Linked DNA regions of Sporocytophaga myxococcoides DSM 11118. The protein of the gene in region 1 interacts with the protein of each later gene in a pairwise test. Links are inferred from orthologs where the notes say so. Each region holds a gene or a part of one and is shown on either strand. Other genes may lie near its edges.

Region 1 (11,168 bases):
GTCTACTCTTGATATCACAACATTAATGCCATCAACTGGTTCTACTTTTTTAAGTAGCTCCTCTTTGATGCCCTGTCCTTCTTTGCTGACATACTCTTCAATCTGTTTCTGAAGCTTTGCTTTTTCAGCCGAAAGCTCTTCCACAGCTTTTAATATGTCTTTAGGATTCTTAAGTACTTCTTTTAATTTTTCAATAATTGAAAGCTGAGAATCAACAAAGGTTTCCGCTTCATCTGCTGTAATTGCCTCTATCCTTCTTACACCAGCTGCTACAGAGCTTTCGGAAACAATCTTAAACAACCCGATTTTCCCAGTTGCAGAGACATGAGTACCTCCGCACAATTCTACTGAATAAGAAGAATCGAAAGTAATGACTCTCACAAACTCTCCATATTTCTCACCGAACAGTGCCATTGCACCAAGAGACTTAGCTTCGTTAATTGGTACATTACGTCTTTCATTCAGCTGAATATTCTCTCTGATCTTGGCATTGACAATCTTTTCAACTTTCTCAATTTCCTCAGTAGTCATTTTGGAGAAATGTGAAAAGTCAAACCTCAATACCTTATCATTTACCAATGATCCTTTCTGCGCAACATGAGTTCCAAGTACATCTCTCAATGCCGCATGCAACAAGTGAGTTGCTGAATGGTTATTTTCAGTAAGGCGTCTTTTCTTCTCATCAACATTCGCTTCAAAGTCAGCTTTAACATCAGCAGGAAGCTTATCTATGATATGTATAATCAGATCATTTTCTTTTTTAGTATCAAGAATCTGGATCTTTTCTTTTCCGGACTGAAGCACACCTGTATCACCTGCCTGACCACCGCTTTCTGCATAGAAAGGTGTAGTATCAAGCACCACCTGATATTGGTCTTTACCTTTTGCAGTGACTTTCCTGTATTTTACAATCTTTGATTTAGCATGCAAATGATCATAGCCTACAAATTCTACACCTTCTTCTTCTCTTACCTGAACCCAATCTGTAGTCTCTTTAACTGCATCTTTCTTGGATCTTTCTTTCTGCACAGCCATTTCCTTTTCAAAGCCGGCTTCATCTATTTCAAGACCATACTCTCTTGCAATAAGTGCGGTAAGATCAACTGGAAATCCGAAAGTATCATACAATTCAAATACTGTTTTTCCGTCTATGACTTTCGCACCTTTGGTCTGTTCTATATTCGCACGTATTTGCTCAAGCTTTTTCAACCCGACTTCAAGCGTTCTCAGGAATGAAATTTCTTCTTCAAGAACTACCTTCTGAACAAAATCCTGCTGAGCCTTTAACTCAGGGAATACTTCTGCAAACTGGTTTGAAAGCACAGGTACCATCTTATTAAGGAACGGCTCTTTGAAACCAAGGAAAGTATATCCGTACCTAACTGCTCTTCTCAAAATTCTTCTGATTACATAACCAGCTTTTGCATTACCTGGCAACTGACCATCAGCAATCGTGAAAGATATTGCTCTGATGTGATCAGAAAGCACTCTCATTGCAACATCGGTCTTCAGATCTTTTCCATAGGTTTTGCCACATGCATCTCCAATGAATTTGATCATTGGCTGGAACACGTCAGTATCGTAGTTCGAAGTCTTCGCCTGAATGGCCATTACCAGGCGTTCAAAACCCATACCTGTATCCACATGCTTCTCAGGAAGCGGCTCCAGGCTCTTATCGGCTTTTCTGTTGTACTGAATAAAAACGTTATTCCAGATTTCAACCACCCTAGGATCATCGTTATTGACCCTGTCCCGGCCTGGCACTTTTTTAATTTCTTCTTCTGTTCTTAGGTCTATATGGATCTCTGTACAGGGGCCGCAAGGACCCTGATCTCCCATTTCCCAGAAATTGTCTTTCTTGGAACCATAAAGAATTCTTTCTTTAGGAAGATATTTCAGCCACAATTCAAGAGACTCATTATCAGGCTCAAGGTTTTCACCTTTGTCTCCTCCAAATACGGTTGCATAAATTCTTTCTTTAGGAAGTTTATACTCAACTGTAAGGAGTTCCCAGGACCATTTTATAGCTTCTTCTTTAAAATAATCTCCGAAAGACCAGTTTCCAAGCATTTCAAACATGGTATGGTGGTAGGTATCTATACCAACCTCCTCCAGGTCATTGTGCTTACCACTTACTCTGAGGCATTTCTGAGTATCGGCTATCCTTTTATATTTAGCAGGCTGATTTCCAAGGAAAATATCCTTGAATTGGTTCATACCTGCATTGGTAAACATTAGAGTTGGATCGTTTTTATTGACGATTGGAGCAGACGGAACAATGTGGTGTCCCCTTTCCTTAAAGAAATCAAGAAATTTCTGTCTTATGCTTTTGGAATCCATTAATTAGGAAAGACCTTTAAATATTTATACTTTTTTTATAATTTTAAGCTTTTCGTCGACAAATCAGGCATAATTTTCACCTGATTCACCGTTATCTGAAGGCGCAAATTTAGTATAAATCTCAGAAGTTCAGTAATGGCCAGAATAAAATATTATTACGACACAGAAACCTGCAAGTATGAGCGTCTTAAGGTATCTACCTGGGACCTAGTACTTAACACGTTGGGTTTTCTTTTTGTCTCATTCATTTTTGCGGTGGCTCTGGTATATGTATACACCAAGTATTTCAAATCCCCGCACGAAACTTTGCTTCGGAAAGAAAATGAAGAGCTTTCGCTTTACTACGACCTACTCAATCAGGAAATTGATCAGGCGAATAAAATGCTGAACGCTCTGCAAGAAAGAGATGACAATATTTACAGAGTTATTTTCGAAGCAGAACCGATTCCTTATTCAGTAAGAAATACTGAGCTGACAGGCATCACGAAATATAAACAACTACTGGATAGAGGTTTAAAGAGGGAAGAATTGATTATTTCAACAGTTGCCAAGCTGGATAATCTTAAAAAGAAAATGTATATCCAGACAAAGTCGTATGATGAAATAGTAAAACTGGCAAAAAACAAGGCTTTAATGCTGGCAAGTATTCCTGCTATCCAGCCTCTCTCTAACAAAGAGCTGACAAGACTTGTATCGGGTTTTGGGTATCGAATTCATCCTATTTATAAAGTTAAGAAGCTTCACACAGGCTGTGATTTTTCAACCCCAAAGGGCACACCAATATATTCTACCGGAGATGGGGTGGTAAAAACTGTAGCTTCCAATCCTGGTGGGTATGGCAATGAAATCGAAGTTGATCACGGTTATGGATATGTCACTAAATATGCACATCTGGACAGGTTTAATGTGAGAATTGGCCAAAGAGTAAAAAGAGGCGAATTGATCGGATTTTCTGGAAATACTGGATCTTCAACAGCTCCTCATTTGCATTATGAAGTCATTCACAATGGTAAAAAAGTTAATCCTGTCCACTATTTCTATATAGATCTTTCACCTGCTGAATATCAAAAAATACTGGAGCTTGCTTCTGTTGAAAATCAATCACTATCATAATTGTAAATTATTATAAATTTCAGGGCATTGGAAATACAATTTCAATGCCCTCTTTTTTTAGAATATTTTGTATATAAGAATTTTATAACTGAATTATTTAATAATAGAGGTTCCTGATTCTGTTGAAAAAAAATGAAATTTTATTTCTATTTTTGAATTTAATAGTCCACTCAAAACCAGAAGCATTTGACTTACCAGGACAAAAAATTGGATAAGATGTACTACACCATCGGTGAGGTTGCCGAGATGTTTGGAGTTGCAGCTTCTCTGATACGCTTTTGGGAAACCGAGTTTGATATTATTACTCCCAGAAAAAACAGAAAGGGAAACAGGCAATACACCAAAGATGATATAGAAAACATCAAGCTGGTTTATCATCTGGTAAAAGAGCGAGGATACACTCTACAGGGGGCCAAAGATTATATAAAAATTCACGGCACAAAGGCCAAAGAAAAGACAGAGATAATAGAATCTCTTCAAAAGGTGAAAGCTTTTCTGATAGAATTGAAGAAAAGTTTGCCTTAAAATTTTTCAGTTCAACAGCTATAAGAAATTTTTAAATGACTCATGCAAATGTTTATGAGGTCGCTATAGGCCTCGTTCCAGGTATTGGTAATCAACTTACCAGGCAATTAGTAAGCTACTGTGGTGATCCGGAACAAGTCTTCAGAGAAAAAAAAGGCAAATTGCTTAAGATTCCTGGCATAGGAGAAAATATTGCAAAATCTATCATTCAGTCCGATATCTTTTCCAAGGCCGAGAAACAAATAGAAACGGCAATCAAAACAGGAACTAAAATTCTTTTTTATACTAATCATGATTATCCTGAACGGCTGAAAACCATATTGGACGCTCCTACTCTCATTTATTATAAAGGCCACGGACCATTAAATTTTCCTAAAACTGTAGGAATTGTAGGTACAAGAAATGCTACAGGATACGGAAAAGAAATGACAGAAAAAATCATATCCGAATTGAAGGAACAAAATGTACAAATCATCAGCGGACTGGCTTATGGCATTGATAGCTATGCGCATAAATCGGCCCTGGACAACGGATTATCTACAATAGGAGTAATGGCAACCGGTGTAAACATTGTGTATCCGGCAGTTCATAAAGAAATGGCAAACAGAATGCAATCGTCTGGCGGTATACTTTCCGAATATCCTTTTGATACAAAACCTGAACCCGGATACTTTCCTGCGAGGAACAGAATAATTGCGGGACTGAGTGATGTTGTAATAGTCGTTGAAGCTTCCAGCTCAGGAGGAGCCTTGATTACCGCTGACCTTGCCAATGGTTATAACAGAGAAGTAATGGCTGTACCAGGAAATATCAACAACAAATATTCCCTTGGATGCAATAACCTTATAAAATCACACAAAGCACAAATCTTTTCAAAGACATCTGATATCATTGAACTCATGAATTGGGATATCTCTATTTTACCCAAACCCAAAAATAAACTACCTGAGATTCCTGAGGGGCTTACTGATGATGAAAAGAAAATATTTCAACTGTTGATCAATAATGGCGAAACTCATATTGATGAGTTGTGCTGGAAAAGTCAGATCCCTGTGAGTAAGATGGCCTCTCTCCTTCTCAATCTTGAATTCAGTAATCAGGTAAAATCATTACCGGGGAAGAAGTATAAATTAGTCTGATATAGTCTTCTTTCGTATATTTTCCCAATGGAAAATTATTACGAGTCTTTGGGTGTAAAAAACACTGCCTCCTTTGAAGAGATCAAAGCTGCATATAAAAGTCTGGCAAAGAAATATCACCCTGATAAACATCAGGGTGATAAATATTATGAAGATCAGTTCAAAAAGATTAATTCGGCTTATCAGACCATTTCAGATCCACAAAAAAGAAGATTATATGATTTAAAACTTCATTATTACTATAACCCTTCACAAAAATCTGCAAAAGCTCATACCTATAGTTCTTCTAAGCCAAGGACCAGTAGACAGCCACGGCCAAAACCGGCCACATCGCCAGCGCCTAAAGTTTCGTCTAAAGAAATAAGAATATATATATACACAGGACTGGCATTGATATTGCTGGTTGCTTGTTCAGTTCTTTTTTATCATTATATGAATAACAGAATGGCAGCAAAAACGCATGAGGAAGCTATTCAATATGAAAAAAAAGGAGAATGGTTAAAAGCCTTAGAGTCCTATACAGAAAGTATATCATTTGACGAAGACTATGCACCTGCTTTTCAAAAAAGAGCTTTGTTAAGGCTCCACATGCTAGGGGATTATCGAGGAGCTGTTTTAGATCTTACTAAAGCAATTGAAAATACAGAAAACCCTTCATGGGATCTGTATTATGAACGCGGAAAAGCTAATGCTAAAATCAAAAAAAAATCTGCTGCCCTTGAAGATTTTAATGAATCGATCAAAAGAAATCCTGCTAAAGATAGTAGTTATCTATACAGAGGAGAGTTACTCCAATATGCCAAGGGTGATTGTCAATCCGCATACCCTGATTATCTGAAATTCCTGAAACATCAGCCAGAGTCAGAAATGGCTCTCCTTAATTTGGCCAACTGTTATCAGGAATTAAACCAACATCAAAAGTCTATAAGTATTTATACTGACATGATTAAAAAGCAGCAAAATCCTGGGATTGCTCATTATTACCGAGGGTTGGCTTACTCAAGGATTGTAGATTCCACCAATGCCTGCTCCGATTTTACCAAAGCTCTCGAATTTGATGTACGACAGGCAAAAAAACTACATCGCAGGTATTGTCTTAAGATAAATGATGAAGAGGACTAAACAAATTAGTCCTTTTTCCTATTTTTAACTTTTCCAAATTGAATTAAAGTTTATGCGCGTTTTTTTATTCACTCTTCTTTCTGTCTTTTCATTTACCCTTAGTTTTTCCCAGGATTTTGCTCATCAATCTCCTGATGTTCCCTACAGAAGTAAACAAAATCCTTATTACTGGAAAAACAACCCTCCAAGTCCCGGGTACTGGCAACAGGATGTGCATTACTTCATGGACGTTTTTCTTGATGATTCCAATAATGTTCTAGTCTGTCCCGATTATAAACTTGTTTATTACAACAACTCTCCATTCGAATTAAAAGAGCTTTATTTCCATTTACATAATAATGCCTTCATTCCCGGATCCTATTATCATGCATTAAATATTGAAAATGATGTGAAGGTAAAATTCGGACCTACTGAAAGCAAGGGGTTAGGAACTGTAGTCGATAGTGTAAGAGTTGACGGAGAAGAGGTAAAGACTATCATTGATAATACCATCATGAAAGTAGCTCTCAATAAGCCTCTTAAATCAGGGGATTCGCTTATTGTGACAATGAATTTTAAAACATATTTTGATCCGTCAGGCACCATGAGAAGAAGGATGAAGCTGTATGAAACATATGGTTTCAAACACTTCGATGCTGTGCATTGGTATCCTGCAATTGCAGTATATGACCATAAATTCGCATGGGAGACAGAACAACACCTCGACAAAGAATTCTACTCTGATTTTGGAGCATTTGATATAAAATTGACACTTCCTAACAACTACGTGCTGGAAGCAACAGGTACACTTCTGAATGAAAAAGAAGTTTTACCAGATACCCTCAGACAAAAACTTGATCTGAAAAACTTTGCTAAAAAACCTATGAATGAGGCTCCTTCTATTGTGATTCCGCGAGAAAAAGGCAAATTCAAAACCTGGGTTTATCATGCAAAGAATGTCCACAATTTCGCTTTCACTGCAGATCCGCTCTATAGAATCGGAGAATTAATATGGAATGGTATCAGAGTAGTTGCTATTGCTCAGGAACCCCATGCATCAGGATGGCAGTTATCGGCTTACTTCACTGCTAACGTGATCAAAGTATATTCTCAGGATTTTGGAATGTATGCGTGGCCCAAGATAGTTGTTGCAGACGCAAAAGACGGCATGGAGTATTCAATGCTTACTTTGGATAATGGTACTTATCCTCAACATCAAAGTCTGCTGGCCCATGAGGTTGGACATATGTGGTTTTATGGGATGGTAGGGTCTAATGAAACCTATAGAGCTATGATGGATGAAGGGTTTACACAATTTTTAACAGTGTGGTCTTTAGATAGAATTGTCGGGGAAAAGAGAGCAAGAATCGGCAAGAATAAATACATCACCAAACATGTTGATTCTTCCGATACAAGATATGAAAATCTATACTATCCATATCTGAATCATGTTGTGGAAGGCTATGATGATCCGCTCAACACACACAGCTCCGATTTCCATGGTGCAATAAGACATGGAGGAAACTATGGCCTTGTATATTATAAAACAGGAACCATGCTCTACAACCTTCGGTATGTGCTTGGAGAAGATCTGTTTTCAAGAGCAATGAAGCATTACTTTAACAAGTGGAAATTCGCACATCCTTACCCTGAAGACTTCCGAGATGCCATTACGGAATACACACAGACTGACCTTAATTGGTTCTTCGATCAATGGATGGAAACTACCAAATACATCGATTATGGCATTGATGAGGTAAAAAGAGTCAGCAAGGAAAATGAATATGAAATTAAGTTCAGAAGAAAAGGTAGCATGCAAATGCCTTTAGACTTCACTGTTAAAGCTTCTGATGGCAGTACTCATGATTTCCATATACCCAATACATGGTTCATTAAAAAGACCAATGCAACCATTCTTCCTAAATGGTACGGATGGGGCTTATTAAACCCTACTTATAAAGCATCTATCAAGTTACCTTCTCCTATCAAAACCATTGAGATAGATCCGAAACATTATCTTGCAGATATTAATCTTACAAACAATAAAGCAGGAGATGGCGGGATTAAAATACTTGAATTTGAACACAGGGTACCTAATGTTACGAGTTGGACAGTGCAGAAAAATACATTGAGACCAGATGTCTGGTACAATAGTTTTGATGGTCTGCAGGTAGGGCCTTACTTCAAAGGAAGTTACTTTGGGAAATTCCAGTATTCAGCAGGTTTCTGGTTTAATACAGGTCTTGCTCAAGGCAAATCAGAAAAAGACCTTGACCTGAAACATCAATGGGTTGCTGCTGATATCTATTTAAAAAGAAATCTTTCTTTAATCTGGAAAGGCTTAAGTGCCAATACTAATCTATACTATAATGCAGGCATTGCTAATTTGAATGCGGGCTTAGAGAAAGTTATCCGTGAACCAGACCAAAGAGCTTCAAAGTATTCAAAACTCTTCATTAATGCGAAATATCTCATTACTACTGATAACTATTTTGTGTACAGACTTTATCCTGAGCAATGGGGTCGTTTTCAGGGAGATTTTACATCTGGCCTGGTAAATGCAACAGTGAATATGGGATACTTTCACTATTACACATATGGAAAAGGCAATGGAGAGTATACATTCAATGTAAGGCTACCATCGATGGGATCTGATTACAACTATTCTTATGCTCAACTGAACTCCATTAACAGGTTCACGCTTAAGAAGTTTGAATTCAAAACAAGAGTTTTCGGACAAATAGGTCTGGGCGATCTACCTCTTGAATCAACTTTATATCTGGCAAGTGCTAATCAGGAACAAATGCTGGATAACAGATTTACACAAGCGAGAGGTTTTGTACCAAATCATTGGTTAGGTTATGGACAGAATTACAACCACTTCCAAATGGGAGGAGGTTTGAACCTCAGAGGTTTTGCAGGCTATCTCGCACCTGAAATTCACACCATTAATGGACAAGAAGTATTGATTTACAACTATTATGGAAATTCCGGAGCAGCCTTTAATGCAGAAATTGACTTTGATAAATACATAAAAATTCCTGCCAAAGGGCTTACTAAAAATTTCAAGATAGACACTTACCTTTTCTCTGATTTAGGTATTCTTAATACGAGCTCTGCTTCGGAAAACTATTTCGGAAAATTCAGGTTAGATGCTGGTATAGGGTCTGCTGTTACATTCAAATTCGGGCCGTATGATATGAAGCCTGTTACCCTCAGGTTTGATATGCCCTTTTTTGTAAACACACCCCCTGCTGTGTCTGATTACTTTAAATTCAGATATGTAATTGGCATTAACAGAGCGTTTTAAGAAATATAGTATGTATTAGTAGAACCTTGTGTTTTATTAAACATGGCTAACTATTTGTAACTAGGGCCGTAATCGTTTAGTGGGATGAATAATTTCTGCAAATTTTCTTTTCTTTTAACGTTTTCATTTTTCAGCGTGCTGAATGCTTTGTATGCTCAAAATGCATACACAGTATCAGGAACTATAAAAGACAAGATAACCAACGAACCTATTATCGGGGTGGTTGTCTCTGCCCCTTCTGCCCAGGCAGGTACTATGACTGATGAAAACGGTTTTTACAGCATATCAATCCCTTATGATACCATTACCCTTATTGTAGAGCAACTTGGCTACAAAAAGGAAGTAATCATAATCAATCTTGGACAGGATATGTCTGTGGATTTTCTTTTGGCCGATGATGACGAACAATTAAAGGAAATAGTCATTGAAGGTAATCCTCATAAAGAAGCCATTAACTCCACTCAAATGAGTAAAATAACTTTAACTGCGAAGGATGCCAAGCAGGTACCGGTTTTGTTTGGAGAACCTGATCTTTTAAAAATTCTTCAGTTAAAACCAGGTATCCAATCAGGCGGAGAAGGAACTTCAGGCCTGTATGTGAGAGGCGGTGGACCTGATCAGAATCTCTTTGTGGTTGATAATGCGGTAGTCTACAATCCTAATCACCTTTTTGGCTTATTTAGCATATTTAATACAGATGCTGTAAAAAGTATTGATTTGTACAAAGGCGATTTTCCTGCTCAGTATGGAGGAAGATTATCATCCGTGGTCGATGTCAAACTTAATGAAGGTAGTGAGACTAAAACTTCAGTGAGAGGCGGCATTGGTTTGATTGCGTCCAGACTTACAGTAGACGGGCCAATAAAAAAAGACAAAGCATCCTACATCATATCTGCCCGACGTACATACTTTGATGTATTTACAAGTCAGCTCAACAGAATGAATAAAAATAACGCTTCTTATGATCCTATCCCTGCCTATTATTTTTATGACTTGAATGGAAAAGTAAATTATACATTAGATAAAAAGAATTCATTTTACCTGACAGGATACTTTGGCCGAGATGTGTTCAAGTATAATCAAAATAGCCTGGACTTCACATTTAACTGGGGTAATTCAGTAGGTGTAGGGGGCTGGAATCATATTTTTTCTGATAAGCTTAAAGTGACAACTTCTGTGATATATTCTGATTACCGATACAATATCAAAAACCGGTTTAAGGATTTCTCATTTAAGCTAAGCTCTATGGTGAGGGATTATACAATCCAAAGTGATTTTACTTACAAACATTCTGAAAAGCATAATATCAAATTCGGCCTATATACAAGTTACCATCGGTATATTGTGGGAAGACTAAGGGCAGGTACTGATGATGGTACTGTTCAACTTGGCCTTGGCTCTGTGTTTACTTCTCAGGAAGGAGCCATCTATGCCTCCGATGATTTCGATGTAGGTGTAAGGTGGAAATTTAACACAGGACTTCGCTTGTCTTTATTCAAGAATAAATCCAATTATTTTGGAGGGATAGAACCCAGAGTTTCATTCAGATATCTTATCAGTGAAAAAGTTTCATGGAAAGGAAGCTTTGCCAGAATGTATCAGTACATACATTTAATATCAAACTCGGGAGCAAGTCTACC
Region 2 (11,204 bases), on another replicon or contig:
ACCCGACAGATTACCTATTTTAGCTTCTCCCGGAGGACATCTCAAGGCATCCATTGCTCTGTCAAGTTTACTATCCAGATCCCAAGCGTTAAATTGATCCAGCTTTTCTTGCACCACACCTTGCTTTTCAATAAGCTTAGTCATTTCATCATCGCTCAAAGGCTCTCCGAATCTGAGATTGATCTCTTCAAATTCTTTTAACAGATCCACAACTTCCTGCACACCTTCTTCGACAATTTCTTTTACAGTTTTCTCTGGGTCGAGCTTTGGTTCCTGTTCAAGAAATCCTACAGAATACCCAGGAGAAAAGGCAAGATCGCCTTGAAAGTCTTTGTCTATACCTGCTATGATTTTAAGGAGTGTAGATTTTCCTGAACCGTTAAGTCCGAGTACACCTATCTTTGCTCCATAAAAAAAAGAAAGGTATATATCTTTAATAATCTGTCTCTTTGGGGGAATGATTTTGCTCACTCCGGCCATTGAAAAAATAATGGTTTCGCTCATTAAACTCAGTTTAAACTTGTTGTGAAAAACAAATATCAGAAAATTTTATTGAAAACGGATATAGTGCAATGAGAAACAATCTATGGTATATAAGGTTTAAAGTATAAAATGAATAGATTAACTTATTAATTCTGCGAATTAGCGAGAATGGGTTAGACGGCAAATTTTTTATAAGACAACTTTTTCAAAAGTCACTCGTAGGACGGAGGAAATATAATTACCTCATAATCTTATAGAAAATTTGTTTATTATAATAAAATAAATTTTATTTTTGCGAAAACAAAATTAGGAATAGACTATGTACTGGACATTAGAATTGGCTTCTTACCTGGAAGATGCTCCCTGGCCTGCTACCAAAGACGAATTGATCGACTTCTCAATTCGTTCCGGAGCGCCAATGGAAGTTGTTGAAAACCTTCAGGAACTGGAAGATGATGGTCAGCCTTATGAAAGTATTGAGGAAATCTGGCCGGACTATCCGACCAAAGATGATTTCTTCTTCAATGAAGACGAGTATTAAAAATTGCCTATACTTGAAGTTAAGGGCCTTTCATTAGGCTTTGAAGGAAAGTTAATAATAGAAGGAATTTCTTTTGCTATTGGAAAACCTTCTTTTGTGGCAATTATCGGTCATAACGGTTGCGGTAAAACGACATTTTTCAAGTCTTTGATACAATCTCACCCATATAAGGGTGAGATTTTTCTTTTTGATCAAAAAGTAAATAAGAGTCAAACAAGTCCTCGACAAATTGCAATTCTTGAACAAAGAAATCTGGTTAATTTTCAGATTAAGGTAAAGGATGTTGTTGTAATGGGTCTTTTTAGGGGAAAAGGTTTTTTTGAAAATTATACAGCCTTAGATTATGAACGGGTTCTAGAGATATTGGAGTTTCTGGGGAGGCCAGACCTTTATGAAAAGGATTTCGACCATTTGTCCGGTGGAGAGCAACAGCTTGTCTGGATTGCCCAGATGATGATCCAGGAAGCTGAGATTTATCTTTTGGATGAGCCCACTCAGTATCTTGATCTTTATTATAAAAAAGTAATTTTTGATTTAATGGGTGATTGGGTGAAAAAATTTAATAAGACAGTCTTCTGTATCACGCATGATCTGTATTACCTGGAAAAAATGGATGGGTATCTGTTGAATTTTTCACAACCAGATCCAAAACCACAGGTATTAAACAATGAGTGCCTAGAAAAAAATATTGATTTAATTTTACGGAGAAAGCCTAATAGAACTTTTTGAGAAGAGCCTCTGCAATAATCAAATCTTCAGGAGTAGTTATTTTGATATTTTCATAGCCACCTTCCACCAGTGAAATCTTGTGACCTGCATGTTCAAATACTGTAGCGTCATCAGTAAAAGTTGACAATTCTTCGGTTTCAAAAGCCTTCTTCAGTAAAGTGAGATCAAAGCATTGCGGTGTTTGAATGCATTTGTACAAGCTTCTATCCACAGCTTCAGACTCATTTCCTTTTAGTATTCTCAGAGAATCTTTGGAGTTCACCGCAACAATTCCGCTACCATAAGTTTCAGCGGATTTAAAGGCATTTTGAATGATATTCTTACGGATCAAAGGCCTTACCCCATCGTGAATGGCAACGAGTCCGCGTTCTCCCTGGATATGAGCTAAGCCATTTTTTACAGACTGGAATCTTGTATTTCCTCCAGGTACGATCTCCAATGGCAAGTTAAAATGGTGATCCTGGCACAGATGGTTCCATGCAGAAATCTGAGAGGAGGGCAGTACCAGTATGATTGTAATTTTAGAGTCGTAGAAAAAAAAGTTTTTGACGGTATGCATCAAGATTGGAAGACCGCTCAGTGGAATAAACTGCTTTGGCACTTCGCTGTTCATTCTGGTGCCGCTCCCTCCAGCGACAATGATGGCATATTTTGGCAAAACTTCCATAAAGAAAAAACATCCGACATTCCTGTCGGATGTATATATTTAAAATAGTTTTTTACCTATAAAATAAGCATTGCATCACCATAGCTAAAGAATCTGTAGCGTTCTTTGATGGCAGTTTTATAAGCTTTCATTACCAGGTCGTATCCACCAAATGCACATGTAAGCATAAGTAGAGTGGACTCTGGCATATGGAAGTTAGTAAGCAAAGCATTAGCAATTTTGAAATCGTAAGGAGGGAAGATGAATTTGTCTGTCCATCCCTGATTTGGCTTTAGTCTGTTATTTGCAGAAGTAGATGATTCAAGGGATCTTACGGATGTTGTTCCGATTGCACAAACACGTCTTTTATTATCAAGAGCGCCATTCACCAATTTTGCAGTTTCTTCACTTACTACAAAATTTTCAGAATCCATTTTATGTTTTGTAAGGTCTTCAACATCTACAGGTCTGAAAGTTCCCAACCCAACATGTAGTGTTATAGGAGCAAAGTTAACGCCTTCGATTTCCAGACGCTTCATTACCTGCTTGGTAAAATGAAGGCCAGCAGTCGGAGCAGCTACGGCACCTGTGTGTTCAGCATAGATGGTTTGATATCTATCGCGGTCTGCAGGTTCAGCTTTTCTTTTGATATATTTTGGAAGAGGAGTTTCTCCAAGGCTGTCAATAGTTTTGTAAAATTCCTCATCTGTACCATCGAACAGGAATCTGATAGTTCTACCTCTTGATGTAGTATTGTCGATAACCTCTGCTACCAGATCACCATCTCCGAAATAAAGTTTGTTTCCAACTCTGATTTTACGTGCAGGATCAACAAGTACGTCCCAAAGATGTGCTTCCTGATTTAATTCTCTAAGAAGGAAGACTTCGATTTTAGCACCTGTTTTTTCTTTATTTCCATAAAGACGAGCAGGGAATACTTTAGTATTATTGATGACCATTACATCGCCTTCGCCGAAGTAGTCAACAATGTCTTTGAAAATTCTGTGCTCAATAGTTCCGTCAGCACGATTTACAACCATTAGTCGTGATTCGTCTCTGTTTTCTGCAGGGTAAAGAGCAAGTAATTCTGAAGGTAGGGTAAACTTAAATTCTGAGAGTTTCATTTGTTAATATTACGGTATTAAATTTAAAATAGGGCCTGCAAAGATAACAATTGTTTTGATTTTCGATTCAGCCAAAATTTTTTTTGTTTAATTAACTTTAACAGGGTGTAAATTCTGGAATAATATAAAACAGGGTAGGGAAATTGAAATTAATGGAAGTGAGTGATTTAACTAAATTTCTATAAAAGCAAAAAGCTGAACACTACGGCTCAGCTTTTCGATTATGAATAAATAGATAGGTTGTTCTTGTTATTTAACTTTTTCTGCTTTCTCTGCTTTTTCTGCCTTCGTAGGTTTAGCAGGTGCTGGAGCTGGTTCTTCTTCTCCTTTTTTCTTATCGTCAAGAACGTCAGATGATTGCATGATTTTAGCTCTGATTTTTGCATCAATCTCTTCCATAAGCTCAGGATTGTCTGAAAGAATTTCTTTTACAGCATCTCTTCCCTGACCTAATTTATTTCCTGAGTAAGAGAACCATGATCCTGACTTTTGAATGATTTCAAGTTCAACACCCAGATCAATTATTTCACCCACTTTAGAAATACCTTCTCCATACATGATATCAAACTCAACAACTTTGAAAGGAGGTGCCAGCTTATTTTTTACAACTTTTACCTTGGTCCTGTTCCCAATAATATTTTCAGCACCTTCTTTAATCTGACCTATACGACGGATATCAAGTCTTACTGAAGCATAGAATTTCAGGGCATTACCACCTGTTGTAGTTTCAGGGTTACCGAACATAACACCGATTTTATCTCTCAGCTGGTTGATGAATATACAGCAGCAACCTGTTTTGTTAATAGCTCCAGTAAGTTTTCTAAGTGCTTGTGACATTAATCTTGCCTGTAAGCCCATTTTGCTATCTCCCATTTCACCTTCAATTTCGCCCTTTGGAACTAGTGCTGCTACTGAGTCAATTACAATGATATCAATAGCTCCTGATCTAATAAGGTGTTCAGCAATTTCAAGAGCTTGTTCACCATTGTCGGGTTGAGAAATAAGAAGATTTTCAGTGTCTATTCCCAGCTTCTCTGCATATACTTTGTCGAACGCGTGCTCTGCATCTATAAATGCAGCAAGACCGCCTTGCCTTTGAGCTTCTGCAATGCAGTGCATTGTCAGTGTCGTTTTTCCTGAAGATTCAGGTCCGTATATCTCAACTATCCTTCCACGAGGCAAACCACCGATACCTAAAGCAAGATCAAGTCCAAGTGAACCGGTTCCAATTGCAGGAACATCGGTAACTTTTTCATCACTTAACTTCATTACGGTACCTTTTCCGTAAGTTTTTTCCAGCTTATCTATTGTCAGCTGCAGGGCTTTTAGTTTTTCGGCTTTGCTCATGTGAATGATTAATATTTATGCAATATTACAGCTTGCTAAAATAATTAGCAAGAAATATTAAAATTTTATTTTTTTGTTTTAAAGTAGCTGGTATTTAATAAGATGTGTTTGTTAAAATTTTTAACAAAGTAATTAAATGTAAAAGTTCCTTTAGGAAGAATTTTCATTTGTAAGTGAAAATTAAAAATTTTAGTCCGGATCTCTAAAATTTGCTTTGAAAAGTTATTCACAAAGGAAAAAATGTAAAATGAAGAGTGCAATGAAACTATTAAGCGATTTTTTAGATTTACAACGAAAATGAATAAGAGCTCAATAAAAATCAAAAAGGTTCTAAAATACTTTTTTTTAGGGTTGATCAGTATATTGATACTGTTTCTGACTTTTTATTATAAAGAATTGATCTACGGCGTTGGTCAGGCAAGGGGACAAATCTCTATTATATGGAATACCAGACCTGTAAGTGAAGTTTTAGCGGATGGTGATATAGCTGATTCCATTAAGCAAAAAATAAGACTTATAGATGAGATCAAGGCGTTTGCCAAAGATTCTCTTGGGCTTGATGTTAAAGATCAGTATACCTCATTCTATGATCAGAAGGGAAAACCTATTTTATGGATTGTAACTGCTTCTGAACCATTTGATTTGAAGGCGTTCGAGTGGTCATTCCCGATTGCCGGAAGTTTTTCTTATAAAGGTTTTTTTGATTATGAAAAGGCTGTGGCAGAAGAAAGAAAAATGATGGAAAAAGGATTTGATACGTCAATAGATGAAGTAGGGGCATGGTCTACTCTTGGTTTTTTCAGTGATCCTATTTTATCCGGAATGTTGGATAAAAGTCCGGGCGCACTGGCTGATCTTTTTATTCACGAACTTACGCATAGCACGTTATATGCAAAAGATAATGTCGAATTCAATGAAAACTTGGCTAGTTTCGTTGGATATGAGGGAGCTTTATTATTTCTTAAATCTAAATATGGACCAGACTCTCCAGAATTGAAAGATTTTCAAAAGTCAGAAGAGGTTTCGGATAAGTTTGCTGACCTTGTTCTTGCTCATTCAGATTCTCTAAAAAGATTTTATAAATCATTAGGATCGGCAATGTCTTTGCAAGAGAAAATTAAAAGGAAAGAAATTTATATGACTAGGGTAACAACTATCTTCAGGGACTTTTTAATTTCTAATGGGAAAAAAATAAGGAAGAAGAAAAATGTCAACAATACTTTTTTCTTGGATTATCAAAGATATTTATCTAAACAGGATGAATTTAAAATTGAGTTGAATACTAAATTTAATGGTAATTTTAAAAGGTATTTGGATCATTTGAAAAAGCGATATCCTCTACTGTAAATTTTGAAAGTAAATAATAGAGATCTCGTTGGTTCTTTTACCATATTAAGTAGCATGAAAAATAAATTACTTTTTTTGATTTGTCTTATTCCATTTCTGGTCGGATTTGTAGGATCTTCTTTGCCTATTTCCAGAGAAATGCCTTATGGCCCCAATGAAGTGTTGGAATACAGAATTCATTATGGTTTTATGAATGCCGGTGAGGCGCGCATAGAAGTGCACCCTAAACTTTATCTGGTAAATAATAAAGTTTGTTATAAGGCCACAGTAACTGGAAAATCAACCGGAGCTTTTGATTTTGCATTAAGAATCAGAGATCAATGGGGAACTTATATTGATACCACCACAATGAATCCACAGAGAGCGTTTCGTACAATTGAAGAAGGAAAATACCGGTTAAAGGAATATGCTTACTTTGATTACAAAAATAATCAGGTAAATCTTGAAAGGGAGACAAAGGGAAATAAAAAAGAGACAAGAGTGTATTCTATTACTGATGATGTGCAGGATATAATAAGTGGCTATTATTTTCTCAGAACGATAAATTACAATGCTCTCCATTTGAATGATACCATTACGGTGAATGCTTTTTTCGAAGATAAACTTTATAATTTTTCTGTGAAGTATCTTGGAAAGGGGCAGGTAAAAACAAAATTCGGATCTATTAATGCAATAAAACTATCTCCTATAATGCCTGAAAATCAATTATTTGAAGGTGGTAATTCTATTCGACTTTGGCTTTCGGATGATAAAAATAAAATACCTCTAAAGGTAGAGGCAGATATGGTTGTCGGAGCTGTTGAGATTGATTTAAAAGGGTATGAGGGACTTAAGCACCCTATTTGTTTTAAGTAACACTGATTTCTCCTGCCAATTGCTTAAATTTATGCAAAAGTTTTACTGTGAACTTCGATGAATTTCAATAAATATTATACGAGTCTGTTGCTGTTTTTCTTATTTATCAGTCATTTATCTATAGGTAAGGGAGTGACGGTAACAGGAGAATTTAAAAATTCTGGTAAAAATCCTTATGTATTTCTTTTCAGAATATTTGGTCCCGAAATAGCAAAATTAGATTCTGCTAAACTGAACAACGGCCAGTTTTCATTTAAGTTTAAAAACGCCCTTCCCCGTGGATTTTATAGAATAGGTGTTTCGGAAGAAAATTCCTTTGTATGTATTTTAGGAGAGGAAAATGTTTCTGTATCAGCAGATTTAAATAATATTCCTGCCGGTTTGCATATAGATAAAAGTAAGGAAAACGAGGGATATATTCTGTTTCTGAGACGCAACAATGAATATCAGCAACACCTAGCTAAACTTGATAAAGAAGCTCAGCATATTATGGCCCAAAATGCTTATAATTCTGAAAATTATTCGGTAGAAATAAAAAAGCTGCAAGTAAAGCTAGATTCTTTAAACAGAGATCTTAATAGTTTCTATAAAGAAATTGCTAAGAATTATGATGGATATTTTATCGGAAAGTTGGGTAATGTTTTCCATACTGATGACTCTACTTCCAGAGAAAATTTTTTTACGTCTTCAGATTTTAAAGACGATGAATTATCCAGAGGTGATATGCTTTCAACAAAGATTTCTATGTACTTACAGCGTTTTGTTGAGCCCAACATTGAAGAATATAAACTTGCAGCAAACAGGATCATGTCTCTCACGCTTCCAGGGTCACCACAAAGAGAAATTGTTTATAGTACATTTATAAAAATATTTTTACCACACGATCAATCTACTGCCAGGTCCCTTGCAGTGGCTTATGAAAAGGAATTTCCAAAATCTCCTTTTGCGACAAAATATATCAAGACTATTCCCAAAGGAGCACCAGCAGTAGGAGAGGATGCTCCAGATATTAAACTTACAGATCCTACAGGAAAAGTAATTGCTCTTTCGTCTTTAAAGGGGAAGGTGGTATTGTTGGATTTCTGGGCTTCCTGGTGCGGTCCATGCAGAAAGGAAAATCCTAACGTGGTTAGGGCTTACGATATATATAAAGATAAAGGATTCACTGTTTACAGTGTATCTTTGGATAATAATAAAGATAATTGGACTCAGGCAATTTTGAAAGATGGATTGAAATGGGAATCTCATGTTTCTGATTTAAAAGGCTGGCAGTCATCTGCAGCTCAGCTTTATGGAGTAAGAGGTATTCCCGCTACTTTTCTTTTAGACAAAGAAGGCAAGGTGGTGGCAACTAATTTAAGAGGTGAAAGCCTTGTAAATATGCTGGAATCTCTTTGTAAATGATTTTATATGAATTGATATGAGTAAGAATAACAAGGTACTGGTAGTAGATGATGAACCTGATATACTGGAACTTCTTCAGTATAATCTGGAAAAGGAGGGATATGAAGTGCGTACTGCTCCCAGTGGTATGAAAGGGATAGAAGTGGCGAAGGAATTTCTTCCTCAGTTAATTCTTTTGGATATCATGATGCCTAAAATGGATGGGGTTGAAACATGTAGAAGGATAAAGGAAATTACTAAGCTAAAAGATGTTTTTATAATATTCCTTACTGCCAGGTCTGAAGAATATTCTGAAGTAGCTGCGTTTGATGCAGGTGCTGATGATTATCTTACCAAACCTATAAAACCACGGGCTTTAATGAGCCGAGTATCGGCTTTTTTCAGAAGAGATTCAAAGAATAAAATTGAACACGAATCTGTTAAAATTGGCAGACTTATTATTGATAGATCAAGTTACGTTGTAAAGAAAAATGATGAGGAAATAGTACTGCCTAAAAAAGAGTTTGAATTGCTTTATTTTCTAACACAGCATCCTAATACCGTATTCAGCAGAGATGATCTGTTGAAAAAAATCTGGGGTACAGATGTCTTTGTTGTCCCGCGGACCGTCGATGTGCATATCAGAAAGGTGCGCGAGAAAATTGGAGAGGATTACATCAAGACTGTAAAAGGTATCGGATATAAATTTGAGAACATTGATTAGTGATGTTATCTAATTCTAAAATCCTCCCAGCCTTGCTGGCATTTTGGTCCGGATTAATAACAGTTTGCTTCTTTTCATTCTATAGTAATTCTGGCCAGCTCTATATTTGGAGTGCAGCTCTAATAGTTTTTGTAATAACCTATCTGCTCTATTATTTAGTGTTTGAGCATTTGATTTTTACAGAAATCCATAAGCTTTATACACTGCTCACTAAGGTAAAAAAAAAGGACTATCAACTAACCAAAGGAGAACTTGTAAAAGTGGATGATCCACTTTCTAGGCTGCATGAGGAGATTGTTGATTTTGCATCAAGAAAGGAGCAGGAAATTACAGAATTAAAAAAGCTAGAAACCTTTCGAAGAGAGTTTTTGGCTGATGTGTCCCACGAATTAAAAACCCCTATCTTTGCAGCTCAAGGTTTTATTCATACTTTGATTGATGGAGCTATTGAGGATGAAGGTGTGAGGGATAAATTTCTTACGAAAGCTGCAAATAATCTGGACAGTCTTAATGTTCTGGTAGAGGACCTGCTTACAATTTCTCAATTAGAAATAGGGGAAATAAAAATGCAATGTCAAAATTTTGACATTCATAGGCTTGCAGAAGATATATTTGAGCAGCTGGAGGAGACAGCTGAACGAAGGGGGGTAAAGCTTCGGTTTCACAAACATACGCCCAGATCATGTTATATCTATGCAGATAAATACAGAATAGGACAGGTACTCACTAATCTCATAGTAAATGGTATAAAGTACGGCAAGGAGAGGGGTAACATTACTGTTTCCTTTAATTACCAGAATGATTATGTATTTGTCTCTGTTCAAGATGACGGGCCAGGAATAGAATCAAGGCATTTAAACAGAATTTTTGAGAGGTTCTACAGAGTAGAGAAAAGCAGATCAAAAGACAAAGGCGGAACCGGGTTGGGGTTGGCCATAGTAAAGCATATTTTGGAAGCCCACGACTCCAAAATTTATGTGTCAAGTATAATGGGAGAAGGTACAATATTCTCTTTTAAATTAAGAAAAGGAAAAGTAATTAATGAAAAGGGCTAGTTTTAAAGACCTGATAATTTTTGAAGACGAGGAGTATTTATTGATCAATAAACCTCCATATATATCCACTCTGGAAGATAGAGATGCCACAAAGACAAATATTCTTGAAATGGCAAGAGAAATCTATCCGGAAATTAAGGTTTGTCATCGACTTGACAAAGAAACTTCTGGCGTGCTTGCATTGGCAAAGACTCCGGAAGCATACCGTCACTTGTCTATCCAATTTGAAGATAGAAATGTAACAAAGCAGTATCACGCCGTTGTGGATGGCGTACATGAATTTGATGGTGTCGATGTTTATTTGCCTATTTATGCTAGTTCGGATGGTATAGTGAAGATTGATAGACAAAAAGGAAAAATTGCAGAGACGATATTTAATACAATAGAGGTATTCAAAAAACATACATTAGTAGCATGTTATCCAATAACTGGCAGGATGCACCAGATCAGGATACACCTCACATGTTTAAAAGCCCCTATAACCTGCGATGGACAATATGGGGGGAGGCCTCTTTATTTATCTTCACTAAAGAAGAACTTTAATCTGAAGCATGATACTGAAGAGATGCCCTTAATTCAAAGGGTGGCTCTTCATGCAAGGTCTTTGGAGTTTAAAAATAGCGAAGAAAAGACTATATTTGCAGAAGCTCCTTATCCTAAGGATTTTGAGGTTTTGGTAAAACAATTAAAAAAGTACGCCTAAGGTGCTGATTATGAAATGCTTTTACCGGGTGTGGATAAAGAATTAGAAATTTTTTAGGCAAAGTTGTTTTTGAAAATATAAAGTTATATCTTTGTGTCCCTTTTTAAGGGGAAGTATGCTTTGTATAGTAAACAGAATAAATATTAAAAATGGATAGCATAAGTTATAGAACCAGTTTTGCGACTAATGAGACAGTTAAGAAAGACTGGGTTATCGTTGATGCAGAGAATCTGATTGTAGGTAGAGTTGCGAGTGAGATTGCAAAAA

What was found.
Region 2: the proteins of dprA (region 1) and recA interact in binary tests that used the Bacillus subtilis proteins (3 or more experiments, as listed by UniProt). The link is inferred for Sporocytophaga myxococcoides DSM 11118 from one-to-one orthologs.

What each region holds. Positions count from the first base shown.
Region 1 is NZ_AUFX01000005.1:475,149-486,316, reverse strand. What follows is about bases 3,179-6,065. They hold dprA (DNA-processing protein DprA), read left to right. Parts: upstream 3,179-4,013; coding sequence 4,014-5,117; downstream 5,118-6,065. Other genes in these bases: K350_RS0108015 (tetratricopeptide repeat protein), read left to right, coding at 5,145-6,065; K350_RS0108025 (MerR family transcriptional regulator), read left to right, coding at 3,670-3,978; K350_RS0108035 (M23 family metallopeptidase), read left to right, coding at 3,179-3,453. Outside these bases: alaS (alanine--tRNA ligase), read right to left, coding at 1-2,340; more of K350_RS0108035, read left to right, coding at 2,476-3,178; more of K350_RS0108015, read left to right, coding at 6,066-6,239; K350_RS0108010 (M1 family metallopeptidase), read left to right, coding at 6,292-9,528; K350_RS0108005 (TonB-dependent receptor), read left to right, coding at 9,613-11,168. UniProt on the Bacillus subtilis protein: Protein that helps load RecA onto ssDNA during transformation. Binds cooperatively to circular ssDNA, is able to bridge different segments of DNA. Favors the loading of RecA onto SsbA- or SsbB-coated ssDNA and formation of RecA-DNA filaments.
Region 2 is NZ_KE384560.1:1,025,412-1,036,615, forward strand. Bases 2,822-5,744 are described here. They hold recA (recombinase RecA), read right to left. Parts: upstream 4,871-5,744; coding sequence 3,773-4,870; downstream 2,822-3,772. Other genes in these bases: queA (tRNA preQ1(34) S-adenosylmethionine ribosyltransferase-isomerase QueA), read right to left, coding at 2,822-3,523; K350_RS0122705 (aminopeptidase), read left to right, coding at 5,168-5,744. Outside these bases: energy-dependent translational throttle protein EttA, read right to left, coding at 1-504; K350_RS0122675 (DUF2795 domain-containing protein), read left to right, coding at 803-1,024; K350_RS0122680 (ABC transporter ATP-binding protein), read left to right, coding at 1,028-1,753; K350_RS0122685 (2-C-methyl-D-erythritol 4-phosphate cytidylyltransferase), read right to left, coding at 1,737-2,420; more of queA, read right to left, coding at 2,477-2,821; more of K350_RS0122705, read left to right, coding at 5,745-6,217; K350_RS0122710 (DUF3108 domain-containing protein), read left to right, coding at 6,272-7,072; K350_RS0122715 (TlpA disulfide reductase family protein), read left to right, coding at 7,130-8,476; K350_RS0122720 (response regulator transcription factor), read left to right, coding at 8,493-9,179; K350_RS0122725 (sensor histidine kinase), read left to right, coding at 9,350-10,234; K350_RS0122730 (RluA family pseudouridine synthase), read left to right, coding at 10,221-10,937; rplM (50S ribosomal protein L13), read left to right, coding at 11,087-11,204. UniProt on the Bacillus subtilis protein: Multifunctional protein involved in homologous recombination, DNA repair and competence.